3 regions of the Venatorbacter sp. C2-1 genome follow, and region 2 is predicted to be linked to each of the others. Evidence: predicted binding sites of a transcription regulator. Region 2 holds the regulator's gene; each other region holds the start of a gene.
The links. The regulator LexA, encoded in region 2, represses DNA repair genes until DNA is damaged. The targets are predictions, from matches to a motif close to TACTGTNTANNTANACAGTA.

Region 1: the regulator LexA is predicted to act here: its motif matches at 1,275-1,294, upstream of MT343_RS01625 (peptidase inhibitor family I36 protein).
Region 3: the regulator LexA is predicted to act here: its motif matches at 1,210-1,229, upstream of MT343_RS01265 (DNA topoisomerase III).

What each region holds. Positions count from the first base shown of each region.
Region 1 covers NZ_CP094879.1:382,567-384,834, forward strand. The annotation lists gene MT343_RS01625 (peptidase inhibitor family I36 protein) at 1-1,110, opposite strand, end outside; gene MT343_RS01630 (enoyl-CoA hydratase/isomerase family protein) at 1,353-2,072, opposite strand; gene MT343_RS01635 (SDR family oxidoreductase) at 2,085-2,268, opposite strand, start outside.
Region 2 covers NZ_CP094879.1:2,600,643-2,602,910, reverse strand. The annotation lists gene MT343_RS11555 (DUF6586 family protein) at 1-49, shown strand, start outside; gene MT343_RS11550 (hypothetical protein) at 171-422, shown strand; gene MT343_RS11545 (cell division inhibitor SulA) at 536-982, opposite strand; gene lexA (transcriptional repressor LexA) at 1,015-1,614, opposite strand; gene MT343_RS11535 (TetR/AcrR family transcriptional regulator) at 1,881-2,268, shown strand, end outside.
Region 3 covers NZ_CP094879.1:294,412-296,679, reverse strand. The annotation lists gene MT343_RS01265 (DNA topoisomerase III) at 1-1,203, opposite strand, end outside; gene MT343_RS01260 (methyl-accepting chemotaxis protein) at 1,354-2,268, shown strand, end outside.

The DNA.
Region 1 (2,268 bases), 2.1 Mb from region 2:
ATAAATAAAGACCCGTTTTCCCTGTTGGCGGATTTGCTCGAAGGTCAGGTCGTAGGGAAGGGTCTGACAACTACCGGCGGTGTAGACGATATCGCCCAGCCAGGCGACGTCGTTCTGCAGCTGTTGATAGCCACTGCTGTCACCGTTGATATCGTCCTGCAGGTAGAAGAACACCACGTCATTGGCGTCGGCCCCTTTCAGCCAGCTGTCCACTTCACCCAGCATGCGGCGCAGCGTGGTGGTAAAGGTGGTGCCGCAATCAACCGAGTGACAGACCTTGGTGTAGCTGCCACCTTTACTGACATCCAGTTCAAAGAAACGCACACCCAGCTGCAATTGCTCGATTAATGCACGGCGATGGTTCGGGCCGGGAATCAGCTGACCGCCAAAATACGCGGTGCTGTTAAACGCGTTGTGGGCTGCCAGAGCATTGGTTTCGCGGATAGGGCTGCGGAAACCGGCGGCTTCGGTAATATCGATCGCAGCTTCCTGAGCGGTAGGTGCGCGTGAAGTCACGCGGAAAGAGTCGATATTATCTTCAACCCAACCGGCCGGACGTTCTTCCAGATTGGACGTGCTGCGCGTCAGGATGCGGTTTTCTTTGCTGTAGTTAAAGCCGGGGTAATTAAAAATCTCGACATTGGCTTTACCGGCAACCAGCAGCGAAGAGGCTTTGTTACGGCCCAGTAATACATTATTCAGATCGGATTCACCTTCACCGGCCTGCAAGCAGTGTGGTGTACCGCGAAAGCCCGGATGCTCAAATAAACAGGCAAAATCATTGCTGTTGCGGTTACGCACTTTAAACGAGCTGATGCCGTCATTCATATTGCCCATTTTGTAGGTGTTGGCCATCACCCGGCTGTGTTTACCGCCGTAATTGCTGTGCTCGAAAATTTCGATATAGCTGTTGCCGTACAGTTTAATGGACGACACCTTGTCGTTGCGGGAAGAGCCGATCCAGCTGTTATCACCAACGCCATAACACCATTCGGCGCCCTGATATTCTGCATGTTCATACAGACAGACTTTGTCTTCGGCCTGGGCTGCCAGCGCAGTGCCTGACAGCAATAATGCGGCGGTCAGCGCGCGCACAGAAGGTTTTTTCATACCGACCTCACAGAGAGAGTGGAGAGTTATTTTTATTGCTCTCCGGTGGCGGCGTGAGATCACTCAACGGAGATAAGCTTCCATGCAGGAACTATCTTAGACCTGTGGTTGTGAAGGGAGTATGACAATATGAGACGATGGTCTTGTTTTTTTAGCAGAATTTAAACTGATGAAATTGTCAGAAGAAACCAGCCGCAGAGAGCGGCTGGCCAGGTGTTCGCGTCAGCGGTTCAGCGCTCTGCTCAGAGCAGTTTCATGGCATCAATAAACGGCGGGTTTTTCTCGCGCAAAGCATCCAGTACCGGCTTGTGAAAGCGCTTTTTATGCTCGGCAAAAATAGTGCGTTTTTTATTAAAGGTGCGGGCAAAGGCCAGTGCGCCTTCCAGTACCGCTTCGCCGCCTTCAAACGCAGCGCTGAGGAAGTTATCGGCGAGCAATTCCGCTGCACCAACCCGGCGGCCGGTCAGCAACATGTCGTTGTAGCGATACGCCGGCAGACTCTTCAGCACCACATCAATTAAACCCGGTACAAAGGGAATGCTCATATCCACTTCCGGAAAACAGAAGTAGCCACGGTCACTGCGCATCACACGGAAATCACAGGCACAGGCAATCACACAGCCATTGCCAAAAGTATGGCCGTTAATGGCGGCAATCGCTGGCACAGGAAGCTGCATCAGCCGTGCATGACAACGATCCATGGTGTGCATAAATTCTTTCACATCATCATGCTGACCACCCTGAATGGAGCCCATCAGCCAGGGCACATCCAGACCCTGGCTCCAGCTTTTTTCATCGGATGAGGTAATTACCAGCGCTTTAAAATCGATATTATCTTCCACCGCCTGCAGGTGTTGCTCAAATTCCCGGGCAAACTGCAGATTGTGAGTGTTGGCACCGTTATCGAAAGAGATAATGGCAACCTTACCGCTGTCATCGCTGCGTAAACTGATCAGACTCATATTTATCCTGCCTTATTCTTCGCTTAAACCGCCCAGTGGTGGCTGTGCGCCATACACATAGGCGTCCGGCGCCTGGACAAATAAATCCGGCATTAAGTCGGTTTTGTCGCTGTCCGGGTTGGCACGGTACTGATCGAAATTGGTTTCACCACGGCTGCGCAGAAAATCTTCATCGATCAGCAACTGGCCGGTGACT
Region 2 (2,268 bases):
TCTGACCCGCCTGATTGAAGATCAGCGCGCCAATCGTCAGGAAAGCTGACTCCTCGATGAGCATATTTATGCAGAACCGTTTACTTTTTATTACTAACGGTTCTGTGTGTCGTTCAAGCTATTGAAAACATCCTGTGATACACTCCCGCGCCCAGTTTTGAGAGGCGGTTATGGCGCGCTTTTTTGAAATCGTAGAACTTTCCAATGGTGATATCGCCCTGCGTCGTGCCGACGATCAGGACAGCGATGCACTGGTGTGTATTCATTTTTCCGAAGATGCCAAGGCCAGCCTGCAGGCGCATCATATGGATGTTGCGCGGGTAATGCTGGAAGCCGGTGTACGTAAAGTCGGCGAGCTTTCAGGTATGGAAGTTGAGCGCGAAGACTTCGACACCCCTGAGTATCAGCAACGACTGCACTGAGCTGTACCGGGCTGTATTGAATTGCCTACAGTCTGTACGTGTGAAGCTGTGCTTAAAGCATAAAAAAGCCCTGATAAGATCAGGGCTTTTTTGTGTTCGTCGTTTTCTGCGCTTCAGGGACGGCGCTGAATCAGCACCACATGGCTGCCGCTCTGGTCGGCCTGCTGGCGGATGATCTGCCGTTCGTGGTTGCTCAGCTCGCCTTGCCATTCAACAATCATATGGCTGTTGCCGGCGGCGAGAACTTTGCTGCACAGGGCCAGCTGGGTGTCATTACACAGGTCGAGATGAATCACCGGCGAATGCTGCAGGCCCATGCTTTCCAGCCAGCTTTTATTCATCGGACGGTGTGGACTCAGCCACATCAGCCAGCGCTTATGCGCATTGCACTGTGCCAGCATCGGCAGCAAATGCATGGGCTGAATCGCACCGCCTTCACTGACGATGACTTCGGTCAGACTGCCGCGCAGCGCACTGGCGCTGACTCTGGTCATTCTGCCTGGTTGCTGGCTGCTGAGAGATAAGCCGGCTTCTTCCATTCCGAGTAATAACTGACGCATAACAATCACCCCGAACCTGTGAACAGTTGCTGTTAGCTGCGGCGTACAACGCCGACGTATAAACCTTCAACGGCAAATTCCGTTTCCCGCAGATCAACTTCAATGGGCTTAAAGTCGTCATTTTCCGGGTGCAGAATCACCTGATTACGCTTCTTCTCGTAGCGCTTGACCGTTACTTCGTTATCGACGCGGGCAACGATGATTTCGCCATTACGGGCGGTTTCGGCTTTGTGCACGGCAATGTAGTCGCCGTCGAGAATACCGATGTTCTTCATACTGTCGCCATGAACTTCCAGCAGGAAGTCGGCAGAAGGGCGGAAGAAGCTGGGTGGAATCTCGCAGTAATCGGCGATGTGTTCCTGGGCCAGAATGGGCTCACCGGCGGCTACACGGCCAACGATCGGCAGACCCGGATTCTGCTCTTCAACAATGCGCAGGCCGCGGGAAGCGCCGGGCATAATTTCAATCGCACCTTTACGTGCCAGCGCCTTCAAGTGTTCCTCTGCGGCGTTAGGCGATTTAAAGCCCAGCTCGGCAGCGATTTCGGCGCGGGTGGGCGGAAACCCTGTTTCTTCCAGTGAGGAGCGGATGAAATCCAGAACCTGCTGTTGTCGTGCCGTGAGCTTGATCATGATGCTTATCCAGTCTGTTGATCCATACAGTATGGTGTAAATGTATACAGTATTTTATCCAGTGTAAACCCCTGTTGTCAGTGGTCTGTGGATTACGGTGTATTCACCGCCGTTGTACTGACCCGGATAATGGAATGAGGCTTTTAGCCTTTGGCCGTATATGGGGTTGCCTAAATCTCGTTTTAAACGTATGTTTGAAACAGTTGTTTTGTACTGTCGGCGATGGCAATAAAGCCGCGACAGCGTGATAAGGCAGATGCAGGGTTATGGCACAGAAAGATACGGTAAAAAGTATCCTGAATGCGGCAGAGGAGTTGTTTTCGGAGCGTGGCTTTGCCGAGACCTCATTGCGGAATATCACCACGAAGGCCGGAGTGAATCTGGCGGCGGTGAATTATCATTTTGGCTCTAAGAAGGCGTTGATTCAGGCGGTATTTGCCCGTTTCCTGACGCCATTCTGCGAAGATCTGGAACGTGAGCTGGATGCCGTACAGGCACGTCTGGATGGCAAGGTACCGGAATTACCGGGCATCTTAATGCTGCTGTCGCAGACGGCGCTGCGTGCCGGACATGACAGCCCGCGCCGCCTGGGTATCTTTATGCGTTTGCTGGGGCTGGCTTATACCCAGGGGCAGGGGCATTTACGCCGTTTTC
Region 3 (2,268 bases), 2.0 Mb from region 2:
GCTGCTCAGCCGTCCGCCAGGCAGTGCTTTGGCAGTTGGAATAATCGCATGGTGTGCCCCCACTTTCGCATCATTCCAGGCCTGACTGCGGATTGAGCTGTCGGCCTGAGCGCAGGCCGAAGCCAGTGCTTCGCTGTGCGCACTGATAGCGCTCAGAACCTGCTGGCGCTGGGCAAAATGCTCCTGTGGTAAGTAACGGCAGTCGGAGCGCGGGTAGGTAATTAACTGATGCTTTTCATACAGGCTCTGTGCTCCGTCCAGAACCTGCTGCGCACTCATGCCCAGCGCTTTGGCGGCATCAATCTGCAACGCCGATAAATTAAACGGCAGCGGCGGTGCCTGCTTTTTTTCTTTACGCTCAACCTGTTCCACCTGCGCCGGTTGCTGACGGATACGGGCAGCCACATTGGCGGCCAGCTTCGGATTCAGCACCCGGCCTTCCTCATCCTGATGCGCGGCACAGGCATCGCTCGGCTGCCAGTTGGCGTAAAAACTCAGGGGGGACTCTGCCGTTAAATGAACAGCTGCCTGCACCTCGTAAAAAGGTTTGCTGATGAAGTCAGCTATTTCTTCATCACGGCGCACCACCAGCCCCAGTACCGGCGTCTGCACCCGGCCAACGGATAACACGCTGTTAACTCCGCCCTGACGACCTTTTATGGTGTACGCGCGGGTCAGGTTGATGCCATACAACCAATCGGCACGGGAGCGCGCCAGCGCCGAAACCGACAGCGGAATAAACTCCTGATTAGAACGCAGCTGCTGCAGTGCCCGGCTCACCGCCTGCGGGTTTAAATCACTGATTAACAGTCGCTGCATGGCCTGGCGTTTGGCAGCAGGCACCTTCAGGAATTCAATAACCTCGTCCACCAGCAGCTGGCCTTCACGGTCCGGATCGCCGGCATGTACCAGACTGCCGGCTTCTTTAACCAGCTTGCGCAGCACACTCAACTGCTTACGGGTTTGCGCTTTGGCCTGCAGTTGCCACTGCGCAGGGACAATCGGCAGATGATCGAGCCGCCACTGCTTAAAAGCCGGATCGTAAGCATCCGGTTCTGCCTGCTCTAACAGATGGCCGATACACCAGCTCACCACGTCGCCATTGGCGGCACGGATAAATCCCTCGCCCTTACTGTGTGGTTTGGGCAGCACGGCAGCGATGGCACGGCCAAGGCTGGGTTTTTCGGCAATAATCAGGCGCATGGAAATAACTGTATTTTTATACAGCACTCATCATAGCCGAGCCCCTGTTCACGTGCCAGCGCCTGCGCGTATTGCCGGGCTCTTTTAACAAAACGCTCAGTACAATATTTGATCTATGCTGAAAACAGCCCGTTTTTCAGGATAAATCCTATGCGTAACAGTATCCGTAAACAGATGATGCTCGCCGTCGGTGGCACCATTCTGGTGCTTCTTGCTTTGAGTGGCATTTTTACTTACGAGCAGGCCCGCAGCAGTCTCGAGCAAGCCATCGGTGAGCGCATTCAGGTAACCGGTGAACGTGCCAGCCGCTACGTCAGCAGCTGGATCAATAATAAAGGTCAGGTCTTAAGTGGCACCGCCAAAGCATTAATTAATGGCGACCGTATAACGGTGATCGAACAGGGGCTGACATCCGGTGACTATATGTTCCTCTATCTGGGCACCGACAGCGGCGAAATGATCATGCGTCCGGATGATGAGTTACCAGCCGATTACGATCCGCGCACCCGCCCCTGGTATCAGCAGGCGATGGCAGAAAAACGCCAGGTTCTGACAGCGCCTTATGTTGACGTTACCACCAACGAATTAATCGTCACCTTTGCCGAGCCGCTGCGTGGCGGAGTGATCGGTGGGGATATTTCTCTCGAAGCCATCGTAAAAGAAGTACTGGGTATCGAGCTCGGAGACAGTGGCTATGCCGCCCTGCTCGACAGCAAAGGCGATTTTATGGTCCATCCGGATCAGAAGCTGCTGGGTAAAAATGTTTCTGCCCTTCTCGGCAACGGTACACAACTGCAGCTGAATAAAATCCAGCAGGCCAGCTTTAATCAGCGCAATAGTCTGGTCGGGCTTTACTCCATCGACGGTACTGACTGGCGTCTGCTGCTGGTGATGGATAAGGCCGAAGCCTTTGCCAGCCTGGCGACCCTGCGCTGGTCAAGCATGCTGATCGGCATTCTTACCATCGTAGTGGTAACCCTGATTGCCGGCATGATTATCTCTTACCTGTTACGACCACTGGTCGTGCTTAACAGTGCGATGTCGGACATTGCTCAGGGCGAAGCG